One region of the Sporosarcina sp. FSL K6-2383 genome, then DNA from elsewhere that is predicted to be linked to it. Evidence: riboswitches for the same ligand, from Rfam matches in the RefSeq annotation. Region 1 holds a riboswitch; the other holds the start of a gene.

The links. A riboswitch is a leader RNA that binds a small molecule or an ion and turns the genes downstream of it on or off. The one in region 1 is predicted to bind cobalamin.
Region 2: it holds a riboswitch for cobalamin, as region 1 does, so the genes downstream of both, MKZ10_RS04855 (ABC transporter substrate-binding protein) here and MKZ10_RS04275 (ribonucleoside-diphosphate reductase subunit alpha) in region 1, are expected to answer to the same signal.

The regions. Positions count from the first base shown of each region.
Region 1 covers NZ_CP152017.1:802,471-808,813, reverse strand. The annotation lists gene MKZ10_RS04275 (ribonucleoside-diphosphate reductase subunit alpha) at 1-1,907, opposite strand, end outside; cobalamin riboswitch at 2,070-2,251, opposite strand; gene MKZ10_RS04270 (DUF3231 family protein) at 2,598-3,095, shown strand; T-box leader at 3,195-3,401, shown strand; gene argS (arginine--tRNA ligase) at 3,456-5,120, shown strand; gene MKZ10_RS04260 (YxeA family protein) at 5,163-5,522, opposite strand; gene MKZ10_RS04255 (ABC transporter permease) at 5,990-6,343, opposite strand, start outside.
Region 2 covers NZ_CP152017.1:924,068-930,410, forward strand. The annotation lists gene MKZ10_RS04840 (PBP1A family penicillin-binding protein) at 1-1,915, opposite strand, end outside; gene MKZ10_RS04845 (DUF1934 domain-containing protein) at 2,047-2,505, shown strand; gene argS (arginine--tRNA ligase) at 2,502-4,169, shown strand; cobalamin riboswitch at 4,440-4,593, shown strand; gene MKZ10_RS04855 (ABC transporter substrate-binding protein) at 4,711-5,676, shown strand; gene MKZ10_RS04860 (iron ABC transporter permease) at 5,669-6,343, shown strand, end outside.

The DNA of each region.
Region 1 (6,343 bases):
GGATCGATGGACGCCGTTGACCCTGCAATAACAGATGTCGAGCTATTCGGCGCAACCGCCATTAAATAGCCGTTGCGTACACCGTTTGTCGCTACATCAATACGCAATTCACGCCATTCCTTCGAATCATAGCCCTTGTTTTCAAAATAAAATCCAGATTGCCAATCAGAGCCTTCAAATAACGGATAAGCCCCTTTTTCCTTCGCCAGTTCCGCAGAAGCTTTGATTGTTAAAAAAGCAATTTTTTCATATAGTTTATCGGCATAATCCACTGCTTCATCGGATTCCCATTGAATATTTTGTAGCGCCAGCAAATGATGCCAACCGAACGTACCAAGCCCGATTCCACGATAACGGGAATTTGTCCGTTGTGCTTGGACGACCGGGATTTTGTTTAAATCAATAACGTTATCGAGCATACGTACTTGGATTGTGATCAATCTTTCCAACACACTTGCTGGAACAGCTTTCCCTAAGTTAATAGATGATAAGTTACAAACAACGAAATCACCAGGCTTTGAACGTGTGACAACGATATCGTCTTCCAGTGTGACTGATTCAAATTTCGTTGCACTCATGTTTTGCATGATTTCTGAACAAAGATTCGATGAATAGATCATCCCTTCATGCTTGTTCGCATTTGCACGGTTGACTTCATCACGGTAGAACATGAACGGTACACCCGTTTCAAGCTGACTGCGCATAATACGTTTCATCAAGTCGATAGCAGGAACAGTTTCTCTACTCAGTGTAGGATGGTTGACACATTCCTCATATTTCTCACGGAAGGAGCCTGTCCCTTTTGTTTCATCATAAAAGTCCTCAAGTGAATAGCCCATGATTGTACGAACTTCATGTGGGTCAAACAAATTCCAGTCGCCACGCGCCTCCACTTGTTCCATATAAATATCCGGTAAGCAAACACCTGTGAAAATATCATGCGCACGCAGGCGATCGTCTCCATTATTTAATTTCAAATCAAGGAATGTGAAAATATCTTTATGCCAAACATCAAGATAAACAGCAATAGCCCCTTGGCGTTGACCGAGCTGGTCGACACTGACTGCCGTGTTATTCAGCTGTTTAACCCAGGGGAGAACCCCACTCGATGCATCTTTAAATCCACGAATAGATGCGCCACGACTACGTACTTTCCCCATGTAAACGCCAATGCCGCCACCATATTTCGACAAGTTGGCAACATCTGTATTGCTGTCATAGATGCCCTGTAAAGAATCATCAACGGTGTCGATAAAGCAGCTGGATAGCTGACCATGCGGTTTCCCTGCATTCGACAATGTTGGCGTTGCCACTGTCATGTACAAGTTACTCATCGCCCAGTATGATTCCGCCACCTTATCCAGCCGACTTTCTGTCTCATCCTGCATCAGCGTCATCGCAATGACCAGCCAACGCTCTTGTGGAAGTTCGACCGATTGTTTATTGTAATCAACCGCGACATAGCGGTCCATCAATGTTTTCAATCCGATATATGTAAATAGCTTGTCCCGTTCTGGTTCAATCAAATGACCAAGAGTTTCAAGCTCGGCATGTGAATATTTTTCTGTTAATACAGATGTGTATAACCCTTGCTCTACAAGACGGGAAACGTTATGAGCGAAATCTGTGTAGACCTTCGCACCGCGTTGTTGCTCCTGACGAGCATACACATCATAGAGGTGAATACGTGCTGCAACAAATGTCCAATAGGTCGCCGCCTCATCCAAATTACTCAATGATTCTAATGTCATCGCCTTCGCCCATTCGGGCTCAGATCCCTCCGGATATTTCTGTTGCCAGCGTTCACTTGCGATAATAAGCGTTTCGATTTGTGCTACTCCAAATTCACTTTGTAATGCATCCAATAGTCGATCAGTGTTCGTTTTCGCCATTTTAATTGTCATCATGATCCGCTCCTTTTATGTATATATTGTTATTTTTGATTCAAAAAAATCGACAGCTCCACCTAATCGGTAGAGCTGTCGCTCATGGGTTGTTGTTAGAAACAAAATAAGGCGCAAAAATAAACAGCAGCTCATTCGTTTCCACCTCTCAACCCCCGAAGAAAGTGTCGCTTGACGATGAAGGGCAGGTCTACTGGCTCACACTTCGTTCTTCCTACCTTGCCTTCCCATAGAAATTTCCACAGTGGCTTGTTCGGCGGTCGTCAGCGTTTACAGTTGCGGGGACAGCTCCATAATAACGGATTCCCTTTTAAACCGATTTCGGTACCTTTTCATCGTTCAATACTATATATAGTGCCTATTAGTCTCTTTATACCCTAACATGTTGTGGTTTAGACGTAAATAGGTAAAAAGTTTACTTACTTGAAAAACAAGTGCTTATCCACATATCCACAGGTGCCTTTTCCACATTTTCACAACCGTTATCATCGGCATCGTTCTAGAATTTTCAAAAGTTATAAACAAAATTGTAAAAGTCTAAAAAGTTATATTCACACTACTTAGATTAGATAGTTTCTATAGTTCGTTTTTCATTGAATATTTATCTTTTCACATATTTACCGTATAAATAATCAAAAGTTACACATCGTACTCTTTAGTACCAAAAAATCAAAATTAAGAGGAGTGCTTTTATTGGGCATTATGAATGGAAATCCCAAAGATGAACCGATGCATTATGGCGAGGTAATAGGTACATGGGCATTTATCGGGGCGAATAATGGATTAATCAGTGGGTATGAAGCATTTATTAATCATGCGGGGGACGATGAACTGATTAAGCTTCTTGAGGATGTGATTAAAATAATGAAGGCTGAAAATAAGGCTCTCGAACAACTTCTAAAAGATAATGGTATTGCACCGCCCCCTACATTACCTGGGCGCCCTAAAGCGAGTGCCGAAGAAATCCCAGTTGGTGCAAGGTTTTCGGACCCTGAGATCAGCGCCGCCGTCTCCTTAAATGTCGGGCAAGGACTTGTGTCCTGTAGCCAAGTAATGGGGCAATGCCTCAGGGAGGATATCGCCATGATGTTTGGGAAATATATTGCCGAAAGAGCAACGTTTGGCCTTAAACTGTTGCGATTAAATAAAGAAAAAGGTTGGATTATTCCGCCCCCACTTCATAATGAATAACAAAATTTCTTGCTGATTGGTGCCATGTATTTATCCCTTCACGCGGGATCACCTTAGATCACTTATTGACACTTGCACATCGTTTTGCTATATTCACATACAATATCATTGACGAAGAGAGTAGCAATTGTTTCTTTTTTCAGCGAGCTGGGGTTGGTGAGAGCCTGGTAAAGAATACTTGCGAAGCGCACTTCGAAGATGCTTTTCTGAATGGAGTAGGGAAAGCCGGTGTCTCGCCGTTATGATGAAGGGGCCTTATACGGGCAATTTGAGTGGTACCGCGGAAGCTAAGCTTTCGTCTCATTAATTTGAGACGAGGGCTTTTTTTGTTCCATTAAAAAAGACGAGGGAGTGTTGACGATGAAAAAGGATGTTTTGCAAGTGCTACAACAATTTAGCTCATTTCCACTACATGAAAGTATGCTTGAACGGCCTACCCATACACATCTAGGTGATTTAGCTCTGCCTTGTTTTCCATTTGCCAAGGAACTTCGGAAGTCACCCGTTGTGATTGCTGAGGAGCTAGCAAAGGCAATCCACCATCCACTCATCCTAAAAGCACAGGCTGTGGCTGGATATGTGAATATCTTTGTGAATCGTTCTGTTATGACAGACTCTTTACTACAAACAATTCACAACCAATCAACAACCTATGGTTCCAATCATAATGGCAATGGCGGAGTCGTCACGATTGATTTATCTTCTCCTAATATTGCGAAGCCATTTTCAATGGGGCATCTACGCTCCACTGTCATCGGAAACTCTATAGCTTTATTGCTCGAAAAGAATGGTTTCAAGACTATCAAAATCAATTACATCGGAGATTGGGGGACACAGTTTGGCAAGTTACTGACTGCATATCGCAAATGGGGCAATGAACAGGAAGTCCAACAAGCACCGATTCAAACGCTTTTGAAACTATACATCCGTTTCCATGAAGAAGCGGAGCAGGATGATTCATTGAATGATGAAGGCAGAGCCGCTTTCAAAGCGTTAGAAGACCGCGATACCGAAGCACTTGCCTTATGGAAGTGGTTTAAATCGGAATCACTGAAGGAATTTCAACGCATTTATGATTTACTTGGGATTACCTTCGATTCGTATAATGGAGAAGCTTATTACAATGACAAAATGAAGCCTGTTGTTAACGAGTTAGCTGACAAAGGACTACTGGTAGAGTCTGATGGCGCATTAGTTGTTGAAATTGGTGGAGATATGCCGCCTTGTTTGATCAAGAAATCAGATGGTGCGACACTGTATGCAACTCGTGATTTGACTGCTGCCATTGACCGAAAAGAAACCTATGATTTTGTAAAATCCCTTTATGTTGTGGGCAATGAACAAAGCCTGCACTTCACGCAAGTCAAGAAAGTGCTTAGCAAAATGGGTTATGAATGGGCTGATACAATCGAGCACATACCTTTTGGGCTCATTTTGAAGGATGGCAAAAAGATGTCGACACGTAAAGGGAAAATTGTGTTATTGGAAGAAGTGCTAAACGATGCGATCGCCCTTGCACAAAAAAATATTGAAGAGAAAAACCCTCATTTATCGAATAAAGAAGCGACCGCTCAGGCCATTGGTGTTGGTGCCATCTTATTCAGTGATCTAAAGCAGCATCGAAAACACGATATCGAGTTCGACTTAGCGACGATGCTCCAAACGGAAGGGGAAACGGGTCCTTATGTTCAATATGCTTATGCCCGCGCTCGTTCCGTTTTGCGTAAAAAGGAGGCTAGCGATTCTTTTGTTGTGGATGAAGTCAATGATTTCGAATGGGAAATTGTGAAGTTACTTGAGCAGTTTCCACATATCACTAGGCAAGCTGCTCACCATCTAGATCCATCTATTGTCGCCAAATATGCTGTCAATCTCGCACAAGCATTTAACGCATTTTACGGCAATGTTCACGTACTGTCAGATGTCGCGCACAAAGAATATAGAATTGTGCTTGTCGCTAGCGTTGCAAAAGTTTTGAAAGAAGCACTGAGACTTTTAGGTATGCAAGCGCCTGAGGAAATGTAAATAACACGTCAGAATCCACATTGGATTCTGACGTGTTACTTTCTATCTCTTCAATTCATTTAATGCTTTTTCCGGAATATCTTCCTTTTGCACCTCTTGATATGAAGTGACACCTTTATTCTCTTTCCAAAATAAGTTTATATACGCATCCTTACGCAGTTCATGACCACTTGTAAATGTGAGTTCTTTTTTATTTCCTTTTTTATCAAACGCAGGCAAAGTGTATTCGTATCGAATCATTACTTCTCCAGTGCTTATTTTATCTTCAATTGTATCGCCACTATCCGTGATTTGAATATAATAACTATCTGCGCCCAATCTATTTGGATTTATATTTCTCAAACCCAAGATCAAACCAACGATAACAGCTATAACGACAATCGTTACAATTAATTTCTTCATGGCTTTACTTATTCCCCTTTCGGTAATAACCTATTGCTAGAACTGCAAACAGTAGATAAATTAATACGTCTATTGATTAACCAAAAAATAACTTAATCAAACACTAGGTACTCTGTGTAATGTTTTCTTTTTGTCTCGCTCTGGATTGAACGACTTCTATACAATAGCCGTGATATTTTATGTGTAGGATGGTCGTTCATCCATCACTCCACAAAAACATAGATACACAAAGTGCAAATGCTTTTGGGGACAAGAGAATAGAGGGCTTCTTAACTGGAGAAAGCCGCCAAAGATATAATTTTGGCGGCTGAAGCTTCTACCATAGTCTTTGCCACTGTTATTTTAGGTAATGGTTAATCAACAGACGTGATAAATTAACGCATAAATCCCCATTGCAATCGAAGCTGGCACTGTTATATCAGACATAAAGATGAATGATCCGGGTAGGGTACAAAACATCTAAAAGTTTAAAGAGCTGCCTTGACCGTCTTCCGATAATAGCCAACCGTCAAAAAGGCAAATACAAGATAAATTAACCCATAAACACCCATCGCAATCGAAGCTGGCACAGTAATATCAGACATGAAGATAAATGACGCAGCTTTAATGGCAAATATCGAGTGTAGCAATCCAATGAGCAGCGGCACCCCAAAGACAAATACTTGCTTACGGATGATGCCGCGCATAATGTCCTGCACCGTGAAACCTAGCTGACGCAAAGTTGCATAGCCTTGTTTCTCCTGCTCTGCTTCTGTCATTTGCTTGAAATACAGAATGCTACCTGTCGAGATCAGGAAGACAAGTCCAAGGAATCCTGCGAT
Region 2 (6,343 bases), 120 kb from region 1:
ATTCATTGACCGCAATGCCGCCCGTTTCCACATCGACGATGACGCCGTTGACTCCTTGTGGGGGGATGAATGGCTCGGCCGGCTTGCCGCTATGCACCGTCTCCATGAAATCAATCCATATTTTCTTGGAAGCGGCCTTATCCTGCGCGTCAGCTAATTGTTTACCAACGTCAAACCCTGTCCAAATACCTGCTGTTAGCGAGGGCGTGAAGCCAATTAGGTATTGATCGGAAATCGTTGTTCCTGATTTTGCAGCATAGGGGCGTGTCTGTTTTTGACGCATGGAAAGCCCGGTAGAGGATGTGTAATCATTAAAAACAGGATCGAACATGCCTGTCATTAAATGAGTAAGAACGGATGCGTCCTGTTCAGAAATAACATGCTTCTTGCTTTGCTTCGGATGCTCGTACACCGTTTTGCCCTCAGAATCTGCAATGGATAGAATTGTCATCGGTTTAATTTCAGTGCCGCCTGATGCAATTCGATTATAGGCACTTGTCATATCGGACAGCGTAACATCCGATGTGCCAAGTGCGACAGCGGGTGATTCAGGAAGTGTGATGTTAACGCCTAGTTTTTCTGCCATTTTACTAAAATTTTTATAGCCAATTTCTTCGAGCGTTTTAACAGCAAAAATATTATCAGAAATAGCCAATGCCTGTGCGAGAGAAATAGGATGTCCTGCAAACTTGCCATTCACATTGCTCGGTTCATAAGTTGAACGTCCTTCGTCATACGTAAAAATGGTTTTTTCGGTCGATAAAAAAGTGAGTGGATTGAAACCTTCCTCAAGTGCCGCAGCGTATAACACAGGCTTAATGGCGGAGCCGGGCTGTCGCTTCGCTTGTGTGACTCGGTTAAATGGACTTTCCGAATAATCTACTCCGCCAACAAGTGATGTAATATAGCCCGTGCCTGGTTCGATGGATATGAATCCGATTTGTAAATCACTTTTCGGCATCCATTTAGCGATTACTTCCTCCGCGCTTTGCTGATGATGCGGGTCCAATGTTGTGCGGATGGTCCAACCACCTTCAGCGGGGGAGCGTCCTTTGGTAGTTAGTACTTTTTCCGCTTCCCGCCACACTTCATCCAAAAAATAGGGAGCGACGCGCTTCGAATCTGCCCACTCACGTGTCTTCAACGTAATTTGTTCAAGATTTGCCCGCTCTTCTTGACGTGCGGTGATGTATCCCTGTGCTTCCATAAGTGAAAGGACAAGTGCTTTCCGCTTCTGCGAATTTTCAGGACTTTCAATAGGCGAATAAATTGAAGGACCTTTGGCAATCGCTACGATGACGGCAGATTCTTCTAACGTTAATTCTTTCGCAGGCTTTCCGAAATAAAATTTACTAGCTGCCTCAACGCCATACATGCCGTGTCCAAAATAAACCGTATTCATATAACCTTCTAAAATGACATCCTTGTCGTAAAATATTTCCATACGGTATGCATAGAGTGCCTCATCGAATTTTCGTTTCCAGGTCTTTTCAAACGTTAAATATAAGTTTTTGGCGTATTGCTGAGTAATTGTGCTAGCCCCTTCGACTTTGCGTCCTGCCTTAGCGTCCTTCAGCAATGCCCCAGCAATTCGTCGGTAATCAAAGCCGTTGTGGCTATAAAAATTTTTATCCTCCGTCGCAATGACTGCGTCGATTAGAAAGGGCGACATCTCGTCAAGGTCAACCCAATAGCGCCGTTCAACTGTGAAGCGATCGCCAATTTGCTTGCCGCTTTTATCGAGAAAGACGGAAGCTTTTGGCACACTTAAAGAGGGGGCTCCCGTAACCTGAGCATATAATCGTAGCAATAAGAAAACGGTTAGTACCGCCGTTAGCATCGTAACGGAGAGGAGTAATAGCCGCTTGATAGCCTTACGTCTCTTTACCTTTTTTAAATACACTACCCGTTGCATACAATCCCGTCCCGTCGATGTTGTTACATGTAGTATGTGACGCATGGAAAGAGATTAAACGGAGTGAACATAAAAACATGCATCATACGGATAGATTGAAAAATCTATTGCAAAAAGGATATAATGGATAGATGCATATTAAAAAGGACGGTGAGCTTGTGGAAACGCAGGATAGAGTACGCAAGGTGGATATCCAGCTCCATTCGTCAATCCGGCATCCCGGACAGGATCAGGAGAGTCATGAGATGAACCTAGTTGGTCAGCTCATCGAAAAAAAAGGAATCTATTACTTGAAATATGAAGAGCAACAAAATGGTCAACTCGTTTTGACAACGGTCAAAATGGGTGCGGAGGACGCACTGATATTCCGTAGTGGCGCAGTGACGATGCGGTTGCCTTTCATTTCAAACGGTGAGCGGCTGGGGAATTATGGCAATGGTCCGGCATCATTTAATTTACTTGTCAAAACAACTCTACTTGAATTTAATGAACAAGCCGGACGTTTCCACGTAGCCTACGAGCTATATGCGGAAGGATCTTTACTTGGCATATACGAATTGACCATTACATATACGGAGGGAACAATATGAACGCAGTAGAACAAATTCAACAAGAAGTAAAATCGGCATTGCGCGCAGCGGTTATTGCGGCTGAGCTTGTAGAAGAGGCAGCGATACCGGAAATTATGCTGGAAACACCAAAAAGTAAAGACAATGGAGATTACGCGACAAACATTGCGATGCAGCTCACAAAATTGGCGAAAAAACCACCCCGTGCTATTGCAGAAGCGATTCTTGAACAGTTAGATACATCCGGGACATCTATTGAATCCGTTGATATTGCAGGTCCTGGATTCATGAATATTAAATTGGCAACGGATTACTTAGGGGATATCGTTAAGACAGTTCTTGAGCAAAGTGAAAATTATGGTCGTTCAACTTCTGGGGCAAATGAAAAAATTCAAGTCGAGTTTGTTTCAGCTAACCCGACTGGCGATCTTCATTTAGGGCACGCACGTGGTGCATCACTTGGCGATTCCTTGAGTAATGTCCTTGATTTTGCTGGTTATGATGTCGCGCGTGAATACTATATTAACGACGCCGGCAATCAAATCAATAACCTTGCTTACTCAATTGAAGCACGTTATTTCCAAGCGCTTGGTTTGGACACAAAAATGCCAGAAGACGGCTACCATGGAAAAGACATTATTGGAATTGGAGAAGAGCTTGCGAAAGAATTCGGTGATAAATTCGTCAATGTTTCTGAACAAGAACGTTTTGACTATTTCCGTAAGCACGGACTTGATTTTGAATTGGCAAAACTGAAGAAAGACTTGGCTGATTTCCGCGTATCATTCGATGTTTGGTTCTCAGAAACATCATTATATGAAAATGGTAAAATCGATGTAGCACTCGACAAGCTACGTGCAAACGGTCACGTTTTTGAAGAAGATGGCGCAACATGGTTCCGCTCTACGACATTCGGGGACGATAAAGATCGTGTACTTATTAAAAACGACGGCACATACACGTATTTATTGCCGGATATCGCCTATCATGAAGATAAATTATTCCGTGGCTTCGATAAGCTGATTAACATTTGGGGTGCCGATCACCACGGCTATATTCCTCGTATGAAAGCCGCAATTGAAGCACTTGGCTATGACCGTGATACGTTGGAAGTAAACGTAGCACAAATGGTGCAGTTATATAAAGATGGCGAAAAGTTCAAAATGAGTAAGCGTACAGGGAAAGCAGTTACTTTACGAGAACTTGTGGAAGATGTTGGTCTTGATGCAGTTCGTTATTTCTTCGCCATGCGTTCAGGCGATTCGCAAATGGATTTCGACCTGGACTTAGCCATTTCTCAATCCAATGAAAACCCGGTGTATTATGCACAATATGCACATGCACGAATCTCTTCGATTTTGCGACAAGCCAATGAAACAGGACTTTCTGCGTCTGTGGATAATGTTTCTTTATTGCAAGCTGAAAAAGAATTGGAATTACTAAAGAAAATTGGAGATTTCCCGAAAGTGGTCAGTGACGCTGCAAGAATGCGTATACCACATCGCCTCGCAACGTATATCCAAGAATTGGCTGCAACATTCCATAGTTTCTACAATGCAGAAAAAGTATTGGACCTCGAGAATCGCGACTTGTCAGAAGCAAGACTTGCACTTATTACGGCAACACGCACGACCATTGCAAATGCATTGAAACTGATTGGTGTTTCTGCACCGGAGAAAATGTAATCCGTTTAAGCGCCAGACTAAGATGAATTCATCTTGGTGTGGCGCTTTTAGTTAGGGAAAAGGTCACAGTTTGCAAGCAAACACTAAACGAGTGCAAGCGAATGCAGATTGAATGCAAGCAAAAAAAATACCCACTCCACATCCTGTGTCCAGTCACTGGCACATTCAATGGAGTAAAAATGGCTTATCCACACGAGGTTCAGTAATCGTAAAATCTACACCCCTCTCGACACCACGAAAACTTGTAGTATACTAAAAGATGTACAAAATTACATAGCTAAACATAAAGGTGCCTCGCCATCAAAGACGAGGTTAAAAGGGAAGTCGGTTCAATGCCGACGCGGTCCCGCCACTGTATGTGTGAGTACATTGCGAAGCGATGTGAACACGAGCCAGGAGACCTGCCTTTATGAACAACCCGATAGCCTACGCGGATAGGTTTGGTGGAAATCGGTGCATCTATGCGACCGCATTTTTACTAAACAATCCTCCGTACTCATACGGGGGATTTTTATTTAGAACAGTACTGGAGGGAAACACTATGAAAAAAATATGGCGATTATGGCTGACGTCAATACTAGCAGTGTTTTTACTCGCTGCATGTGGGACAACTGCAACAGATGATAAGCCGGAAGTAAATGCAACAGCACAAGAAGACGTTGTTGAAGCAGCATTTCCAGTAACATTAACGGATGCAGTAGGCAATGAAATACTATTTGAAAAAGCACCTGCAACAATCGTTTCTATGACTCCAAGCAATACGGAAATACTATTTGCACTTGGACTTGCAACTGAAATTATTGGTGTCAATGATTATGATGATTACCCAGAAGAAGCATTGGCCAAAGAGAAAATCGGTAGTATGCAATTTGACGTTGAAAAAATCATTGCCATGGACCCGGAAATTGTTTTTGCACATGAGTCGGGGCTAGGTGCAGGCGAAAATGGTCTACAACAACTCCGTGATGCAGGCGTATCTGTATTCGTTGTGAAAAATGCACTGGACTTCGAAGAAACATACGGGACGATTGTAACAATCGGACAAGCAACAGGTAAAACAGCAGAAGCTGAAAAAATTGTTGCTGACATGAAAGTGAAAGTTGAAGAAGTGACAGCTAAACTAGCGTCAGTCGACAATGAAAAAACAGTCTTTGTTGAAACAACCCCAGCTCCAGAAATTTATACACCAGGTAACAATACGTTTATGAATCAAATCCTTGAAATGGTGGGAGCAGAAAATATTGCCGCAGACCAAGAAGATTGGTTCATAATGGATCCGGAAGAAATCGTTAACCGCAATCCTGATGTCATCGTTGTGATGTATGACTATATCGATACAGCTGTCGAAGATGTTTATAAACGTGATGGCTTTGATTCCATTACGGCTATCAAAAACCAAGCAGTTGTTCAAGTGAATGAAAACAAGACAAGTCGCACAGGCCCACGTCTTGCAGAAGGCTTGGAAGAAATAGCAAAAGCCATCTATCCAGAGGCGTTTGATGAATAAATCTAGTGTCGCCTACATCGTATCCATCGCCACGCTCCTGGCGGTGGTCTGGCTCGGTGTATCAATCGGTTCTGTGAATATACCGATTAGTACGTTATGGAGTTCGGGAGTGGATGAGAAGGCTACAAACATCCTATGGAAGATTCGTATGCCGCGCGTCGTATTGGCAGGACTTGTCGGTGCGTCGCTGGCGATTGCAGGAGCTGCTTTTCAAGGGCTACTCAAAAATCCGCTCGCTGATCCATACACCCTCGGAGTGTCATCCGGCGCCTCTGTCGGCGCTGTGATGACGCTTTTTTTCGGTATTTCCATTCCGGTTTTGGGCACTTATACGCTACCCATTTTTAGTATGGTTGGTGCGGCACTGACAATGTTCCTTGTATTGGGCTTTGCTCGTCTTGTCGACCATTCGATGACGATGGAAACCATTATTCTGACAGGTATTATCTTCGGTTCATTTTTAGGCTCAGTACTATCGCTGATGATTGCGCTGACAGGGGAAGAACTGCGCCAAATTATCGGCTGGTTGCTTGGCAGCGTGTCCATGCGCGGCTGGAATTATGTCACGATGATCTTGCCGTTTGTTATTATTGGCTCCATGATGTTGTGGCTATGTCGCCGTGAATTAAATGCTATGCTGTTTGGCGAAGAACGTGCGCATCATTTA